4 regions of the Pseudomonas sp. R4-15 genome follow, and region 4 is predicted to be linked to each of the others. Evidence: predicted binding sites of a transcription regulator. Region 4 holds the regulator's gene; each other region holds the start of a gene.
The links. Region 4 encodes FliA, which starts transcription of late flagellar genes. Its sites were predicted from a motif close to CTAAAGTTTNNNNNNNNNNNGCCGNTAA; they were not measured.
Positions count from the first base shown of each region.

Region 1: a site for FliA is predicted at 1,573-1,600, ahead of motA (flagellar motor stator protein MotA). Genes of this name have one in related genera too.
Region 2: a site for FliA is predicted at 3,100-3,127, ahead of ACYRGX_RS15440 (methyl-accepting chemotaxis protein). Genes of this name have one in related genera too.
Region 3: a site for FliA is predicted at 2,592-2,619, ahead of ACYRGX_RS19475 (flagellar protein MotY). Genes of this name have one in related genera too.

Region 1 covers NZ_CM147293.1:4,486,716-4,491,380, reverse strand. Annotated here, with positions in the region: gene ACYRGX_RS21660 (HDOD domain-containing protein) at 40-1,536, opposite strand; gene motA (flagellar motor stator protein MotA) at 1,656-2,507, shown strand; gene motB (flagellar motor protein MotB) at 2,530-3,573, shown strand; gene rsgA (small ribosomal subunit biogenesis GTPase RsgA) at 3,614-4,633, opposite strand.
Region 2 covers NZ_CM147293.1:3,235,524-3,240,188, reverse strand. Annotated here, with positions in the region: gene gltX (glutamate--tRNA ligase) at 1-146, shown strand, start outside; gene ACYRGX_RS15455 (hypothetical protein) at 244-453, shown strand; gene ACYRGX_RS15450 (hypothetical protein) at 482-718, opposite strand; gene ACYRGX_RS15445 (DMT family transporter) at 781-1,632, opposite strand; gene ACYRGX_RS15440 (methyl-accepting chemotaxis protein) at 1,739-3,049, opposite strand; partial or broken gene ACYRGX_RS15435 (methyl-accepting chemotaxis protein) at 3,890-4,665, shown strand, end outside.
Region 3 covers NZ_CM147293.1:4,021,572-4,026,236, forward strand. Annotated here, with positions in the region: gene gloA (lactoylglutathione lyase) at 1-182, opposite strand, end outside; gene ACYRGX_RS19470 (argininosuccinate synthase) at 290-1,507, opposite strand; gene ACYRGX_RS19475 (flagellar protein MotY) at 1,586-2,554, opposite strand; gene pyrC (dihydroorotase) at 2,706-3,752, shown strand; gene rnt (ribonuclease T) at 3,809-4,420, shown strand; gene ACYRGX_RS19490 (bacterioferritin-associated ferredoxin) at 4,647-4,665, shown strand, end outside.
Region 4 covers NZ_CM147293.1:2,512,298-2,516,962, reverse strand. Annotated here, with positions in the region: gene ACYRGX_RS11995 (protein phosphatase CheZ) at 1-612, opposite strand, end outside; gene ACYRGX_RS11990 (chemotaxis response regulator CheY) at 632-1,006, opposite strand; gene ACYRGX_RS11985 (RNA polymerase sigma factor FliA) at 1,086-1,829, opposite strand; gene fleN (flagellar synthesis regulator FleN) at 1,826-2,659, opposite strand; gene flhF (flagellar biosynthesis protein FlhF) at 2,733-4,052, opposite strand; gene flhA (flagellar biosynthesis protein FlhA) at 4,065-4,665, opposite strand, start outside.

The DNA.
Region 1 (4,665 bases), 2.0 Mb from region 4:
CAGGCATCGGCGCGGCCGCGAATGAAACGGGAGCAGGCCCTAGGCACCGCTGCGCTGCTGAAGCGCGCGCTCCACGCACTGCAGGGTCTTGTCGATGACCCGTTGCAGGGCGGGGTCGAACGCCTCGCCATCCCGTGCCACGCATACCAGCAGCGCGCTAGCCCCCGTCCCCCCAAGGCCGGCGATCAGCAGGTCGCCATCGAACAGTTGGCGCAGCGAGGTGGGCAGCAGCGCCTTCAGGCGTCCGGCATTGCCATGGTCGATAGACAGGCGCCCGCGGGTTTGCATCAGTCGACTGAGCAAGGGGGTCGTGGACAGGCTGCTGGCGATGCGCGCCTGGCCGCTCCAGCCCGCGGCATGCAGCAGGGCGGGTGGCTGGGTCGAGGCATCGAACAGCAGTACCTGGTTCAGACCACTGTTGTGCAGTGCGCGGGCGGCACATTCGCCGAGTTCGGCGAGGTTGGCGAAAGGACTCGGTTCACGCAGCAACTGGGTGCAGCGCTGGCGCCACTCCAGGCTCGGGTCGCTGGGCGGCGGCGCGCTGTTGCGTTCCACGGGGGCATGCCGATCATCGCTGACCCAGGGCCAGAGCAGCGCTTCGGCAGGGTGCCAGAGTCCGGGCTGGTCATGCAGACGTGCGCTGCTTGCCGCGTGCTGGTGCACGGCCTGGTGCAATTCGTCCAGCGGTTGCTCCAGGTACAGGCCGCACAGCTGTTGCCAGCGCAGATGATGATGGGTGCCCCAGCCGTCATGGGCCGAGAGCGCCAGGCCGTTGGCCAGCAGCACCGTGTTCGCCGGTTGCGTCAGCCAGCGGGACAGTTCGGGCTGGGCGTCCAGACGCTGGCGCTGCTCCAGCGGATGGGCATGGTCGCGGGCGATGTGCAGGGCTCGCACCAGTTGCCGGCGATCCTCGAGCAGCAAGCGGTAGCCACGCACGATCCATTCGGGCAGTTTCCAGCGTTCTGCGAGCTCCAGCCCGAGGCGTACCAGCGGCAGGTTGAACAGCTCGTGCTCGTTGCCTTCCTCGGGGAAGGTACCGCTCTGGGTGCGCCGCGCCCAGTCCTCGAACAGCTCCGGATAGGCATACAGCAGTGCCCAGTAGGGCGACATGAAGAGCAGGCTGCCCCAGTGGATCTCCTGCCACAGGCGCGCCAGCCGCGCGGCGAAAAGCCCGCTGGCCTGGGTGCTGGCGTGCTGGCTGATCAGCAGCAGTTGGCGCAACGCCAGGGGCATCTGCGTTTCCTCGAGCGCAGGCAGCGCTTCGATCAGCGAGACCGTGCGCTGCACGCCAAGCCGTGAAATCGCCACTTCCAGGCTCAGGGCGTTGGCGTCCGTGTTGCTCACGCGGGCGTTCGACTGGCGCAGGATCGCCAGCGCCAGCGTGGGACTTTGCTGTATCTGCTCGGCCATATCGCGCAACGATGAATTGTTGTCGCGCAGGGCACGCAGCGCTCGCCGGTGTACCTGTGCCGGAACCGGCAGCGGTAAACCGTCGAGCTGCTTCACGCGTTGATCCAACTGCTCGATGCGTTTCATGTCCTTACCGCCGATCTGGTAATTGTCCGTTTCTACCTTTAGTCTGGCGTAAATCGCCCGATAACTAGAAGAGCCGCGCGACGCGGCGCTTTTCTTCGCTCTGCTGACTTGTCCTCGAAATGGTAAAAATCATCGGCATCATCGTCGTGTTCGCCAGTGTGCTTGGCGGATACGTTCTTTCCCACGGCAAGATCGCCGCACTGATCCAGCCTTTCGAGGTGCTGATCATCGGTGGGGCCGCGCTCGGTGCATTCCTGCAGGCCAACCCTGGCAGTGCCTTCATGCACGTCTTCAAGAAGTCCTTGAAGATGTTCGGCTCGCGCTTTACTCACGCCTTTTACCTGGACGTGCTCAAGCTGCTCTATGAAATTCTCAACAAGAGTCGCCGCGAAGGCATGATGGCCATCGAGGCGGACATCGAAGATCCGGGTGCCAGCCCGCTGTTCAGCAAGTATCCCAATCTGCTCAAGGACGAGCGGATGATGGCCTTCATCTGCGACTACCTGCGCATCATGGCCTCGGGCAACATGGCGCCGCACGAGCTTGAGGGGCTCTTCGACATGGAGCTGACCAGCCTCAAGGAAGACCTGGAGCATCCCGCACACGCGGTCAACCGTATCGCCGACGGTCTGCCGGGCTTCGGTATCGTCGCCGCGGTACTCGGCATCGTGGTGACCATGGCCATGCTCGGTGAAGCCGAACAGGCGGCGCTCGGCCAGCACGTCGGTGCGGCCCTGGTGGGTACCTTCCTCGGTATTCTCGCGGCCTATGGCTTCTTCGGGCCGCTGGCGGTATCGCTGGAGCACGATGCCAAGGAGGAAGTGAACGTCTACGAGTCGATCAAGGCCTGCCTGGTGGCGTCGGCCTCGGGCATGCCGCCGACCCTGGCCGTGGAATTCGGCCGCAAGGTACTGTTCCCTGCCCATCGCCCGAGCTTCAGCGAGCTCGAGCAGGCGATGCGTGGCAGCTGAGCCACGCCTGGGGACCTGACACATGGAAAACAACCAGCCGATCATCGTCAAGCGGGTGAAGAAAGGCGGCGCCGGTCACCACGGCGGCGCCTGGAAAATCGCCTTCGCCGACTTCGCCACCGCGATGATGGCATTCTTCCTGGTGCTCTGGCTGATGTCCTCGGCCACGCCTGAGCAGAAGAAACAGATTTCCGGCTACTTCCAAGATCCGGTGGGCTTCAGCGAGAGCAACAGCCCCTATGTGATCGACCTGGGCGGCTCTCCCCAGGTCTCGCCCGACCGCACCCTCAACCAGGACACGCGGGATTCTTCGAACGACCTGAACAGTCAGGACATCCTCGAAAACAAGAATCCGATCATGCCTTCGCCGTCCGAGGACGCCGAACAGGCCGCGGAGAAACTCGACCAGGAACGCCTGGAGCTGCTGATGAAGGAGCTTCAGGAAAAGATCGACGCCAGCGCCGAACTGCAGAACTATCGCGACCAGATTCACCTGGAAGTGACCCCCGATGGCTTGCGCATCCAGATCACCGACGCCGACCGCCGGCCGATGTTCGACTCCGGTAGCGCGCGCCTGCAGCCTTACTTCGAGGACATCCTGCTGGCGATGGCCGACACCATCAAGGGCGTGCCGAACAAAATCAGCGTCAGCGGCCATACCGATGCCAAGCCCTTCGCCGGGCAGGGTGATTTCGGCAACTGGGAGCTCTCTGCCAATCGCGCCAACGCCGCTCGACGGGCGTTGATCGGAGGGGGGTATCCCGATGATCAGGTGGCGCGGGTGGTCGGTTTCGGTGCTTCGCAACTGCAGGACAAGGCGGCCCCGTTCGACCCCATCAACCGGCGTATCGACATCGTCGTGCTCAGCCGTCGTGCCCAGCGCGCGGTCGAAGGGGGTACCGTCACCGCACCGTCCGAGGACGACGGAACGCCCGACGTACCGGCGGCCGGCGACATCCCGCAGATTCCGCAGCCCGCCAGCGATGCGCAGCGGCGCAACTTCTTCGAGTCGGACAATGGTGCGCTGGACGACGCCGCGCGCGGGCGTCTGGCGCCGGGTAACTAGGCGGTTACCCGGCGCATCGCGAGTGAAGCGGCCGCAGACCCTAGTACTCGTCTTTTTCCAGACCCGTGAGAATGTGCCGGTAGCTGGCCAGTCGCTGCGGGTGGACGCGGCCGTCCTCGACGGCGGCGAGCAGGGCACAGCCCGGTTCGCGCTCGTGGGCGCAGTCGCGGAAGCGGCAGTGTCCGAGCAGTTCGGCGAATTCGACGAAACCGTCCTCGACGTCGGCGCGGGTGACGTGCACCAGGCCGAACTCGCGAATGCCGGGTGAGTCGATCAGTTCGCCGCCGCCGGGGAAGTGGAACAGACGCGCCGTCGTGGTGGTGTGCGTGCCCTTGCCCGTGTGTTCGGAGAGCGCACCCACGCGCACGTCCTCGCCCGGCAGCAGGGCGTTCACCAGCGATGACTTACCGACGCCCGACTGACCGACGAAGACGCTGACGTGTCCGTCCAGCGTGGCGCGCAGTTGGTCCATCCCCTCACCCTGATGGGCCGAGACTTCCAGCAGGCGATAGCCGATGTTGCGGTAGACATCGAGCAGCGCGTTCAGCCCCGGGCCGTTGTGTTCGTCGACCAGGTCGGCCTTGTTCAGCAGCAGCAGCGGCTCGATGTCGGCGTGGCGTGCGGCGATCAGGTAGCGGTCGATGAGGTTGCCGTGGGGATGCGGCTGCGGTGCGAAGACGATCACCAGACGGTCGACGTTCGCTGCCACCGGCTTGAGCAGGCCGCGCGAGTCCGGACGGCACAGCTCGGAGCGGCGCGGCAACTGCGCGACGATCACGCCGCTGTCGGCATTGCCGGCGCGCCAGACCACGCGGTCGCCGGTCACCAGCGGCGGCAGGTTGGCGCGCAGGTGGCAGCGCCAGCGTACGCGCTGCTCGTCCTCCACCTCGACCTGTACGCCAAAATGCGCAATCACCAGGCCTTCCTGTTCCGGCCCCAGGTCGCCGCCTTCGAGCTCATCCAGCGCGCGCGTCTCGCGCTTGGCCGCGCGGGCGGCGCGCTCTTCCTGGATTTTCTCGATGCGCCACTGCTGGCGGCGGTTGAGTTGGCGTTTGGCCATGCGTGACGGGCGTCCGAGGGTTGCGATCGGGG
Region 2 (4,665 bases), 720 kb from region 4:
CCAGTTCCGTGTCCGTTCTCGACGCCATGGAAATCATCGGGCCGGACCTCACGCGCTTCCGTCTACGCCAGGCGCTCGAGCTGCTGGGCGGGGTTTCCAAGAAAGAAACCAAGGAATGGGAAAAGCGTTTGCAGGCAATGGGCTAGTACCCGGTCGTCGCCCCGCACCGGTTCGTGGGAACCATGGAGCCTGTAACCCAGTCCTTTGCACAGTCTTTTTAGGTTTGTTTCAGGGAGACCTGGGATGCTCACCAAAATCCAGCGAATCGAAGAACGGGGCAAGCCCTGCTGGCGTCTGTACCTCAACGAGTTCTTCATTCCTTGCGCGAGCTACGATGAGGCCTGCCGGCTTCGTTGTGCCGCCTTGGAGGCCGAGGCCGACAAGGTGCCGGAGCCGGCGTTGCCGGTGTGTACCGTTGAGCCCAGTTTGGCGATAGAGGAAGGAAGGGTTTGAATCTGTATTTATATACAGTATTCTTCGCTCATCCCCTCTTGGCCAACTGGCTGAACAGCCCCCATCGCGGGGCTGTTTTTCTTTCTGTCCGAAGTTCTCGCTTTTGCAGGCGTACCGCCCGCGCCGCCATTGCGGGATGACGGCGTGGATATTCGTTGAGGGCTGTCGAACTCCGACGGGCCAGGCGCAACATACCCCAGAGCATGGCCAGCGCAACGGCTAGCCAGGCGCAGACCAGCAGCAGAATGATCAGGGCGGGGGACATCGTGGCCTCCGTGGACGAGTGGTGCATACGGTTGACCGCCTCGCTCGCCAGGGGTTCGTCATTTAGTCGCCGGATACCCGCTGCCTGCGTTCCTTGAGTACCAGGGCCACCCCACCGAGAATCGCCAGGCTGGCTAGCAGCAGACGCGCACTGGGCGCTTCACCCAATACCAGTGCTCCGCCGAGTGCGGTCAGCGGCGGCACACTCAACTGCGTACTGGCGGCACGGAGGGCGCCCAGTCGTGGCAGAACCTGGTACCAGAGCGCGTAGCCCAGTGCCGAGGTCAGCCCTCCCGAAAGCAGTGCCCAGAGCGCTCCGAGCGCATCCCAGTGCAATTGGCCTGCGCAGACGACGGCCATTGCCAGACCCAGAGGCGCGGCGCGCAGAAAACTGCCCGTCGTGGCTGCCAGGGGTTCACCGGCGCTGCGTCCAATGAGCGAGTAGGCGGCCCAGGCGGCGCCTGCTGCCAGCATCAGCCCTGCGGCCAACAATGGCGGTGCACTGGCACCGGGCAACAGTAGCGTCAGCACGCCCGCAAGCGCGACCAGCATGCCCAGCCATTGGCCCGGTGCCAGGCGTTCGCCGCGCAGCAGGCCCCAGCCGAGCATGCCGAGCTGCACGGCGCCGAACAGCAGTAGCGCACCGCTGGCGGCGTCGAGACGTGTATAGGCGAAGGAGAAGCCGGCAGCGTAGACGAACAGCGCGATGGCTCCGGCCCAACTGCCGGTCGCCTGGCAGGATCCGTTGCGGTGGCGCAGCAGGAGCAGCAGCACCACGGCGCCACTCGACAGGCGCAGCAGGGTGAAGCTGGCGGGATCGAGGGACGTATCGCGAAGGGCCAGGCGGCACAGCAGTGAGTTGCCGGCAAAGGCGAGCATTGCCAGGGCGGTCAGCAGGTAGGTGCGGGGTGTCATCGGGCGGGACTTCTTGTGATTGTCCCCGCAGACTAGCAGCCCTGGGGCCGGTGAGGTTTCGCGGGATGCCGCTTTTCCCGGTTTCGACGCGAAACTCCGACCCGACCTAGGCTTTGAGTTGGTTGGCCACGCGGCCGACCACGTCGACCACCTGTTGGGCGCCTTCCTGGATCACCACGATCACCTCGCCGGCCTGGTTGGCCAGTCCCAGACCCTGTTCGGCCTGACTGCGGCTGCTGTCCATGCTCTTTACGGCCGCCTGGGCGAGGTCCTTGTTCTTCTCCACCACGCCGACGATCTCCTCGGCGGCCTTGCTGGTGCGCCCGGCGAGCTGGCGCACTTCGTCGGCGACCACGGCGAAGCCTCGGCCCTGGTCGCCGGCGCGGGCGGCCTCGATGGCGGCGTTGAGTGCGAGCAGGTTGGTCTGGTCGGCGATCTCGCTGATGGTCTTGAGGATGGCGCCAATCAGCTGGGATTGGTGATCCAGCGCTTCGATACCGTGCGAGGCCTCCTGCATCTGGGTGGCGATGCGATGCATCACGTCGACGGTCTCGCGCACCACCGCGGCGCCGCGCTGTGCCGACTGGTCGGTCTGCTGTGACGTCTCGAAGGCCATGTTCGCGGCCTGTACCACTTCCTGCTCGCGGCGGACCTGGTCGCTGATCACGGTGGCGAACTTGACCACCTTGTAGAGCTTGCCGTGGGCATCCAGTACCGGGTTGTAGGAAGCTTCCAGCCAGACGTCCTGGCCATGCGCATCGATCCGGCGAAAACGTCCGGCAACGTATTCGCCACGACGCAAGCGGTCCCAGAACGCCTGGTAGGCGGGCGTGCGGTCGTCACCGGGTGGGCAAAACAGGCTGTGGTGCTTGCCGCGAATCTGCTCCAGGCGGTAGCCCATGGTCGACAGGAACTGGTTGTTGGCACCCAGCACGTTGCCCTGCATGTCGAACTCGATCATCGCGTTGGAGCGCTGCAGCGCCTCGATCAGGTTGCCATGCTCGCGTGCGGTCTGCACTTGCTGGGAGAGATCCACCCCCATGAGCGTGAAGCCTTCGAGATGACCTTGCTCATCCTTGATGGGGAGCAGCGTCAGTTGCAGCCAGCGTTCGTTGCCGCCTGCCCGCAGCCCCAGCAAGCCGCTGGCCGAACGACCCTGGCGCAGGCTTTCCAGCATTTGCTGGCTGGCGGGTTCGTCCCGTGAGCCATCGCACAACTGCCCGAGTGTCTGTCCCAGGATTTTTCCCGGCTCGCTCTGCAGCATGGCGGCGGCCCGCTCGTTCACCCGTCGCACACGGCCTTCGCGGTCGAGCTCAAAAACGCCCGCCTCGTTGGACAGACCTTCGTGTAACTGCTTGGCTCGACTCAGTTCGGCATGACTGAGCGCGAGCGCCTTCTTCAAGGGCCCGTTGAACATGGGTACAACTCCTGGGGGAACGAGGACAGCGGAAGGCAACGACAGTCAGAGTTTCGGCGATTCCGGCAGTTCCTTGAGCCTGGTGGCTCAATGATATTTTTCTATCAGGCGACGGTTTTTTGCTTTCCGCGCCGATGACGTGCGGCATGTGTCGGAAGACTGGCGCGAGAATGGGTGTGGGCGGGCGAGCCCCGTATGTTCGACCATCGGACGCATGGCGCTGGGGGCTCGGATACTGGTATACAGCGGTTACAACGAAAAAAGACCGGCCATGGGTAGGGGGCACGGTCTCGACTTGGAGGTCACATGCTGTCGATCCTCGCTCGCCGTTTGGCGCCACTGGTGTGGGTTCTGTCGATCATGGCGCTCGTGCTGCTGGCCGACGGCCACTGGGTGCCTCTCTGGGTCTCGCTCCTGGCTGCATTGCCATTGGGGCTGCTGGCCCATCGTCAGGGGAAACCGGCTGATGTGGCGTCCGTGGATGCCCAGGAACCGTTGGTGACGCTGGCCCGTGAGCTGTCCCATGCGACCAGTCGCAATGCCCTGGCGTCGGCGGGAGTCACCCATGCCGTCGGGCACCTGCGCGGCAAGTTGCAGTCGCAACTGTCCGCGGCTGACAGCATCGTCGGCAGTGCCGAGGTGATGATAGACACCGAGCAGGCCACGGCGGCGTTTTCCAGCCAGGCGCTGGAGGCGGCCAGCCATACCCGCGAGAGCAGCGTGGCGGGGCGCGAGGAGCTTTCCACCACCATCGCGCGCCTGCACGACTTCACCGGCAACGCCAATGCCTGTCGCGAGGAAATCGAGGCGCTCAACCTGCGCAGCGAGGAAATCCAGCGGGTCGCCCAGGTGATCCAGGCCATCGCCGCGCAGACCAACCTGCTAGCACTCAATGCCGCCATCGAGGCGGCGCGCGCCGGGGAGCACGGGCGTGGTTTCGCCGTGGTCGCCGACGAAGTGCGCCAGCTCGCCGGGCGCACGACCAGCGCCACCGAGGAAGTCGGGCAGATGGTCACGGATATCCAGACCCGTACCGCGAGCGTGGCCGAGCGCATTCGCCGTCTGTCCACCGACCTGGAGTCGGGCGTCGGCGCGGTGGAGCACACCGGGGAGCGCCTGCAGAACATCGCCGGACTCGCGGGCGATGTGGAAGAACGGGTACGTGGTATTGCCGCGGGTGTCGATGGCAACCGCGCGCAACTCGATGCGCTGTTCGCGGCGGTGGCCCAGGTGCGCAGCGATCTTGGCGTGTGCGAGGAGCAGACCGAGAACGTCGCGGAGTCCGCCAGAGAACTGGAGCGCCAGAGCGAGCACCTGAGCGAGCGACTCTCGGTGATTGGTCTGGACGATTATCATCAGCGGGTCTATGCCCTGGCCTTGGAGGGAGCGGCGGCGATTGCCGCGCGCTTCGAGGCCGATTTGCAGGCCGGACGCATCCGTCCCGAAGACCTGTTCGATCGCGACTACCAGTTGCAGGCCGGCAGCGAGCCCCCTCGCTTCACCACCCGTTTCGATCGCTATACCGATGAGGTCCTGCCGGCAATCCAGGAGCCGCTGCTGCAGCGGCACGAAGGCCTGGTGTTCGCCATCGCCTGCACCCCGGACGGTTATGTGCC
Region 3 (4,665 bases), 1.5 Mb from region 4:
CAGTTATGGGTCAGCTCGATCACGCTGTTGTGCGCCTCGTCGCCATAGCCGACGAAGGCCAGGGTGAAACGCCCCTCGGGGTAGTCGTTGCGACGCAGCAGGGTCATCCCCAGTACTTCGGTGTAGAAGGCGATGGATTTGTCCAGGTCGCCGACGCGCAGCATGGTATGCAGTAATCGCATGATGGCTTTCTCCTCATCGTTCGGCCCATTCGGGCGCACAAATACGAACCCCGGCGCGTGGCCGGGGCTCGTCAGGGTTCGCAGGGATCACCTGCCCCACCCTGGGGTCAGAGCATTTCGCGGCCCTTGCCGGCAGCGATGCGCATACGCAGGGCATTGAGCTTGATGAAGCCCGCCGCGTCCTGCTGGTTGTAGGCGCCGCCGTCTTCCTCGAAGGTCGCGATGTTGGCGTCGAACAGCGAATCGTCGGACTTGCGACCGGTGACGATGACATTGCCCTTGTACAGCTTCAGGCGCACGACACCGTTCACACGGGCCTGGGAGGCGTCGATCATCTGCTGCAGCATCAGACGCTCGGGGCTCCACCAGAAGCCGTTGTAGATCAAGCTGGCGTACTTGGGCATCAGCTCGTCTTTGAGATGAGCGACTTCGCGGTCCAGGGTGATCGACTCGATGGCACGGTGGCCCTTGAGCATGATGGTGCCGCCGGGGGTCTCGTAGCAGCCGCGCGACTTCATGCCGACGTAGCGGTTCTCGACGATGTCCAGGCGACCGATGCCGTTCTCGCCGCCGATGCGGTTGAGCTCGGTCAGCACCTGGGCCGGGGTCATGTCCTTGCCATCGATGGCGACGATGTCACCGGCCTTGTAGGTCAGTTCGATGTAGGTCGGGGAGTCCGGAGCCGCCTCGGGCGACTTGGTCCAACGCCACATGTCCTCTTCGTGCTCGGTCCAGGTGTCTTCCAGCACGCCGCCTTCATAGGAGATGTGCAGCAGGTTGGCATCCATGGAGTACGGCGACTTCTTCTTGCCGTGGCGCTCGATCGGGATGGCGTGCTTCTCGGCGTAATCCATCAGCTTCTCGCGCGAGAGCAGGTCCCATTCGCGCCAGGGCGCGATGACCTTGACGCCCGGCTTCAGCGCATAGGCACCCAGCTCGAAACGCACCTGGTCGTTGCCCTTGCCGGTGGCGCCGTGGGAGATGGCATCAGCGCCGGTCTCGTTGGCGATTTCCACCAGGCGCTTGGCGATCAGCGGACGGGCGATGGAGGTACCCAGCAGGTACTCGCCTTCGTACACGGCATTGGCGCGGAACATCGGGAAGACGAAGTCGCGGACGAACTCTTCGCGCAGGTCGTCGATGTAGATTTCCTTGACGCCCAGGGCCTGAGCCTTGGTGCGGGCCGGCTCGACCTCCTCGCCCTGCCCCAGGTCGGCGGTGAAGGTCACCACCTCGCAGTTATAGGTGTCTTGCAGCCACTTGAGGATTACCGAGGTATCCAGGCCACCGGAATAGGCCAGGACCACCTTCTTAACGTCCGCCATGCCATCGCTCCACGCGGTTGTACTTAAAGGCGGGCATTCTACTGCCGTCGGCAGGTGATTGACAGGCCCGTGTCAGGCCTAGGCCGGCTTGGCGGCTTCCGCCTGCACGCCCGCTGCCGGTGCTGCCGGCGGGGGTTCTGCTGGGGGCGTCGCGGGCGGTGCCGGCGCCGCTTCGGGCTCGGCCTGCTGCTGTGGGCTGTTGCGTTCGAGTTGCAGGGTCACGCGGCGATTCTTCGCGCGATTGGCGGCGCTGCTGTTGGGCACCAGCGGATAGCGCTCGCCATGGAAACGCACCACCACCTCGGACTCTGGTACCCCGGCGGCGATCAGGTAGTCGCGTACCGACATCGCCCGCCGCCGCGACAGCTCGCGGTTGTCCAGGCGGTTGCCGGTATTGTCGGAATGACCATCGAGGCTGATGTGGTTGATGCTCGGGTCGGCCTTGAGCAGTTGCAGGATGATGTCCAGCTTGGCGCGCGCCATCGGGTCCAGGGCATCGCCACCGTCGGGGAAGCCGATCTGCGCCAGTCGCACCTGATCGAAGTTCACCGGCAGCAATTTGGCCGAGCAGGCCTGGTAGTCGTCGTAGGCCTTGGCGAAGTGAGCCGGCAGCAGGCGGACCTCCATGGGTTCGCGGCCGCCGGCGGTGCGCAGGCGCACCAGTGGACTGCGCCCCTCCAGCAGACCGACCAGTAAACGTTCCGCCTGCAGGTTGTTGCTGCTGAAGGGGGTCTGCCCTTCGCTCACCGTCACCAGGCCCAGGTTGACATCGCCCTGGGTCGGCCGCCAGGGCGCGGCCGCGGCCAGCAGCAACGCACTGCCACGTTCCATCGGCTGGCCGTTGGACTCCAGCCGGAAAACCACCCGTTCACCGGCGCGACGGACGAATACGCCGCTGCCGAAACCGGTCACGGCCTGGCTCAGGCGGCACTCGAACTGATCCCCGGCGATCGCCCACTCCGCCTTCTCCAGCCGCGGCTGGAAGGTGATGGCCATGGCCGAGGAGGCGGCGCACAGCAACAGGGAGAGGATCAGCAAAGGGCGCACGGCGACTCCGAGCAGCACAACAGAGGTAACGCTTGGGGTATCGGTCCGCCCTGGGAAAACTTGAACGCCTCGATCCCGGAGCCGACCGACGTACCCGGCCAGGGCCTTTTCCGGTAGCATGCCGACAGAAAGCGCCCACCTGGAACACCCCATGCCCGATCGCCTTACCCTGCTGCGTCCCGACGACTGGCACATCCACCTGCGCGATGGCGCCGCCCTCGCCCAGACCGTCAAGGACGTGGCCCGCACCTTCGCCCGCGCCATCGTCATGCCCAATCTGGTGCCGCCGATACGCGACGCCATCGAGGCCGGCGAGTACCGCGAGCGCATCCTCGCCGCCCGCCCGGCAGGCAGCCGCTTCGAGCCGCTGATGGTGCTCTACCTCACCGACGGCACGACGCCCGAGATGGTCCGCCAGGCCAAGGCCAGTGGCATCGTCTTCGCCGCCAAGCTCTACCCGGCCGGCGCCACCACCAACTCGGCGTCGGGCGTCACCGCCATCGCCAACATCCATCCGGCACTGGAAGCCATGGCCGAGGTCGGCCTGCCGCTGCTGGTTCACGGCGAGGTGACCCGCGGCGAAGTGGATATCTTCGATCGCGAGAAAGTCTTCATCGACGAGCAGATGATCCCGCTGTTGCAGCGCTTCCCGACCCTGCGCGTGGTGTTCGAGCACATCACCACCGCCGACGCCGCGCAGTTCGTCGCCGAGGCTCCGGCGCACATCGGCGCCACCATTACCGCCCATCACCTGCTCTACAACCGCAACCACATGCTGGTCGGCGGTATTCGCCCGCACTATTTCTGCCTGCCGGTACTCAAGCGCAACACGCACCAAGCGGCACTGCTCGATGCAGCTACCAGCGGCAGCCCGAAGTTCTTCCTCGGCACCGACTCGGCACCGCACCCGCGACACGCCAAGGAATCGCCCTGTGGCTGCGCCGGCTGCTACACCGCCCACGCGGCGCTGGAGCTGTATGCCGAGGCCTTCGAGTCGCGCAACGCACTGGATCGCCTGGAGGGTTTCGCCAGCCTGCATGGCGCCGATTTCTATGGTCTGCCCCGCAATACCGAGCAGGTGACCCTGATCCGTGAAGAATGGACGCTGCCAGCCAGCCTGCCCTTCGGTGATCACGAAGTGACGCCGCTGCGTGGCGGCGAAAAACTGGCCTGGCGACTGCTGGAGGAACAGGCGTGAGCGAAGAACATCTCGATCCGCAAGACGAGCAACCGGTCGCCGACCTGCGCAAGCCCATGGCCCGCCGCTTCCGCGGCTACCTGCCGGTCGTCGTGGACGTGGAGACCGGCGGCTTCAATTCGGCCACCGACGCCCTGCTGGAAATCGCCGCCGTGACCATCGGCATGGACGAGAACGGCTACCTGTTCCCCGAGCACACCCACTTCTTCCGGGTCGAGCCCTTCGAAGGCGCCAACATCGAGGCCGCCGCGCTGGAGTTCACCGGCATCAAGCTCGACCACCCGCTGCGCCAGGCGGTGAGCGAGGAAACCGCGCTGACCGATATTTTCCGTGGCGTGCGCAAGGCGGTGAAGGCGCATGGCTGCAAGCGCGCCATCCTCGTCGGCCACAACGCCAGCTTCGATCTGGGTTTCCTCAACGCCGCCGTCGCCCGCTGCGAGCTCAAGCGCAATCCCTTCCACCCGTTCTCCTGCTTCGACACCGCCACCCTGGCGGGCCTCGCCTACGGGCAGACGGTACTGGCCAAGGCCTGCCAGAGCGCCGGCGTGGACTTCGACGGCAAGGAAGCGCATTCCGCGCGCTACGACACCGAGAAGACCGCCGAACTCTTCTGCGGCATCGTCAACCGCTGGAAAGAGATGGGCGGTTGGGAAGACTTCGACGACTGACGCGCGTTGTAGCAAAGCCTACATCCGTCCTTTCGTCGCCCTGCTTAGAGAAACACTCTACTTTCAAAGACCTATATCGACACCGTGCCCGCTCACCCGCGGGCACGGTGCTTGCTGGTACCCGTAAGAGAATAGACAGCCGACGAGCGGCAGTGCGTTAAAAGTTGTCAATCATTCTCATTAAGATTAGTATCGCATCCAACGATTTCTCGACGGGTTCCTCGCTATGTATGTCTGCCTCTGCC
Region 4 (4,665 bases):
GGCCATGAGCATGAGTTTGAGCAGATTGCTTTCGACCTCGGTGACCAGGGAAGTCACACGCTTGATGACCTGGCCGGTGAGATCCTGATAATCCTGCGCCAGCAGAATGTCGTTCAGGGAAGCTGAAAGCGTTTCACTGTTACGCTCGCTGCGTGCGAGGAACTGTTCGATTCGCTTGGCCAGATCGCGAAAGCTGGCGGCGTCCATCTCCCGGCGCATGAAACGCTGCCAATCGACATTCAGAGACCGCGCCTCGCCGCTCAACTCGGAAACCAGCGGCGCGCATTCCTCAACCAGATCCATGGTCCGGTTGGCCGCCTTTTCCGTCATTTTCACCACGTACGCCAGGCGGTCGGTGGCATCGCCAATCTGCGACAGCTCCTGAGCGTGAGGCATGTGCGCGTCGAGCTGGAAGTCGGCGATCGAGTTGTGCAGCGCACGCGTCAATTTGCCGACTTCGTTGTAGAGCCCCTGGTCGCGAACCTGGTTGATCTGCTGAATGACCTGTCCGGCCTCGCCGAAATCACCGCGATCCAGACTCTCGGTCAAGCGATGGGCATGTGCCCGAAGGGTCGATTCGAAATCCGCACCCTGGGAGTCGTTGTCCTGCATGGCAAACCTCATGGCCGACTCAGCCGTTGACCCGCTCGAAGATCTTCTCGATCTTTTCCTTGAGCACTTGGGCGGTGAAGGGCTTGACCACGTATCCGTTCACCCCGGCCTGGGCGGCCTCGATGATTTGGTCACGTTTGGCTTCAGCGGTCACCATCAATACCGGCAGACTGCGCAGACGGTCGTCGGCGCGCACCGCGCGCAAGAGGTCGATGCCGGACATGTTCGGCATGTTCCAATCGGTCACCAGAAAGTCGAAGCCACCGCTGTGCAACATCGGCAGAGCCGTGGCGCCATCGTCCGCCTCCGCCGTGTTGGTGAAGCCCAGATCACGCAAGAGGTTCTTGATGATCCGCCTCATCGTGGAAAAATCATCCACGATGAGAATCTTCATGTTCTTGTCCAATTCGACCTCCATCCAGTCGTAAACGCGCGCATTATCCGTCGTGTGTTCCGTTTTCGGAACGCCTCGCTCAAGCCGATCGCCATTCCGCGAGACGCGCCCGCAAACGGGCGGCACTCTGACTGTGCAACTGGCATACGCGCGACTCGCTCACCCCCAGCACCTCACCGATCTCCTTGAGGTTGAGCTCTTCGTCATAGTAAAGCGCCAGCACCAAACGTTCACGCTCGGGCAATTGCTCGATGGCTTGCGCAAGGGCTGCACGAAAGCGCTCACCCTCGATCTCTCCTGCCGGCTCGTAGCCACTTTGACCGAGTTCCCCCTGAACCCCGTGCTCTCCTCCTTCGAGCAACTCGTCGAAGCTGAACAGGCGGCTGCCGCGGGTATCGCCAAGCATGCCGTAGTAGTCGTCCAGACTCAATTCCAGCTCCGCGGCGACTTCGTGATCACGTGCGTCACGCCCGGTGCGGGTTTCCACCGCCCGGATGGCATCGGCGATCATACGGCTGTTGCGATGCACCGAGCGCGGCGCCCAATCGCCCTTGCGGACCTCATCGATCATCGCGCCGCGAATGCGTATACCCGCATAAGTCTCGAATGTCGCGCCCTTTCCGGCTTCGTATTTCTTGGAGGCCTCCAGCAGGCCGATCATCCCCGACTGGATCAGGTCTTCGACCTGCACGCTGGCAGGCAGACGCGCCAGCAGGTGGTAGGCAATCCGTTTTACCAGGGGCGCATAGCGCTCGATGAGCTCGTGATGCGTCCGCTGATGGCCCTGCGAGTTGTACATACGGACCCCACTAGAGGCAGTCATACGGGTGTCTCGGCGGGATTATGCGATACCAGACGTTCGACAAAGAATTCCAGATGACCCCGCGGGTTGGCCGGCAACGGCCAACTGTCCACTTTCTGCGCGATGGCCTTGAAGGCCTGCGCGCACTTGGAGCGGGGAAAGGCCTCGTAGACCGCACGCTGCTTCTGCACCGCCTTGCGCACCGACTCATCGTACGGAATGGCGCCGACATACTGCAGTGCCACATCGAGGAAACGGTCGGTCACCTTGGTCAGTTTAGCGAACAGATTGCGGCCTTCCTGGGGGCTGTGCGCCATGTTCGCCAGGACACGGAAACGGTTGGTGCCGTAGTCCCGGTTGAGTAGTTTGATGAGCGCGTAGGCATCGGTGATCGAGGTCGGCTCATCGCACACGACGACGACGACCTCCTGCGCTGCGCGCACGAAGCTGACGACGGCATCACCGATACCGGCAGCCGTGTCGATGACCAACACATCAAGATTCTCACCCAGGTCGCTGAATGCCTGGATCAGCCCGGCGTGCTGCATGGGCGACAGATTGACCATGTCCTGGGTGCCGGACGCAGCCGGCACGATACGCACGCCGCCGGGCCCCTGCAGGACCACGTCGCGCAGGTCGCACTCGCCGGAAATCACGTCCGCCAAGGTGCGTTTGGGCTGCAGACCGAGCAATACGTCGACGTTGGCCAGCCCCAGGTCGGCGTCGAGCAGCATGACTCGACGCCCCAACTCGGCCAGCGCCAACGACAGATTCACGGACACGTTGGTCTTACCCACGCCGCCCTTGCCGCCGGTCACCGCGATCACTTGTACGGGATGCAAATTCGCCATGTCGTCTAATACCTTGTGCAACTACCGGGGAGCCACGCTCCCCCTGGCCCGGAAACGCCGGGTGATTTGATCCTCAGCCTGCCCGCCGTGCAGGATTAACGTACAGGCCTGCGAAGGTTTCCGCCATGGCGTCTTCACTGGGCGCCTCCGGGTTCTGCAGTGCAACCGCACGACTGACCAGTTGATGACCCCGTGGCAGGTGCAGATCATCCGGAATACGCGGTCCGTCGGCGAGATAGGCTACCGGCAGTGCCTGGCCTATGGCCAGCCCCAACACCTCACCGAGACTCCCTGCTTCGTCCAGCTTGGTCAGGATGCAACCCGCCAGGCCGCAGCGCTTGTAGGCATGATACGCCGACTTGAGCACCTGGCTCTGACTGGTGGCTGAAAGCACCAGGTAGTTCTTCGCCTTCACTCCCCGGCCGCCCAGGCTATCCAGTTGCATGCGCAGCGCCGGATCATTGGCGGGCAGGCCGGCGGTATCGATGAGTACGACACGCTTCTTCGCCAACGGTATCAGTGCCTGGGCCAACGACTGCTGCGGCTCCACGGACACTACTGCGACGTCCAGGATGCGCCCCAGGGTACGCAATTGCTCCTGAGCACCAATACGGTAGCTGTCCATCGTCACCAACGCGACCTGGGCCGCACCGTACTTGAGAACATAGCGGGCAGCCATCTTCGCCAGGGTAGTGGTCTTGCCCACGCCCGCGGGCCCGACGAGAGCGATCAACCCGCCCTCTTCCAGCGGCTCCTGCTCGCAGACGCGAACGCTCTGCGCAAGGTGCGCGAGCAGCAGGCGCCAGGCCTGGCGCGGCTCCGTCACGTGCGCCACGCGCTCCAGCAGGCTCTGGCAAAGCTCGCCCGGCAGCCCCATGCGCTGCAGCTTGCGCCACAGGCTGGCCTGCTGCGGCCGACGACCCTGCATCTGGCTCCAGGCCATCGAGCCGAGCTGCCCTTCGAGCAGCTCACGCAGGCCATTGAGCTCGGCCCGCATGGCATCCAGCGCGCGCGAGTCCGACTGGACCTGGGGCGCGACCGGACGTTGCACGGCTTCGGCGGGACGCGCGGCCTCGACGGTCGAAGCCGGCAATTCCGGGGCCACCAGTGACTCGTTGGCGAACAACTGGCGATCCTGACCGGCGCGCTCGCGCTGGACGAGGTCCGCGTGCGCCGTGGCGATACGCACCTGGGTCTTGCGCAACTCGGCCTCGAGCTCGGGGTTGGCCTGGCGCGCAGGACGCAGCGGAGCCTGGTAATCGAGTGCAGCGGTCAACTCGACGCCACCGGCCACCTTGCGGTTGGCGATGATCGCGGCGTCGTCGCCGAGTTCTTCGCGAACCAGCTTCATGGCTTGGCGCATATCGGCGGCAAAGAAGCGTTTGACTTGCATGGCCTAGTGACCTCAGTTCTGCCCAACAGTGGCAATGATGGTGACCTGCTTGTTATCCGGTATTTCCTGGTAGGCCAGCACATGCATGCTGGGCACTGCCAGGCGGGCGAAGCGGGAGAGCATTGCGCGGATCTGACCGGCTACCAGCAGTACCGCTGGCTTGCCGAGCATTTCCTGGCGCTGCGCCGCCTCCACCAGCGAACGTTGCAGCTTCTCGGCCATTCCGGGTTCGAGGAGGATGCCATCTTCCTGACCCTGTCCGGCCTTCTGAGCACTGTTCAGCAATATCTGTTCCAACTTTGGATCCAGCGTGATCACAGGCAGCTCCGGCTCAAGCCCGACGATGCCTTGAACGATTGCGCGAGCCAACGAGGCACGCACCGCCGCCACCATCGCGGCGGGATCTTGACTCTTACCGGCTACGTTGGCGATGGCTTCGGCGATGGTCCGGATGTCGCGTACCGGCACCTGCTCCTGCAGCAGCGCCTGCAATACCTTGAGCAGGGTCGACAGGGAGATCAGGCCGGGAACCAGCTCCTCGGCCAGCTTCGGCGAGCTTTTGGCCAGCAGTTGCAGCAACTGCTGGACTTCCTCGTGACCGAGCAGCTCGTGG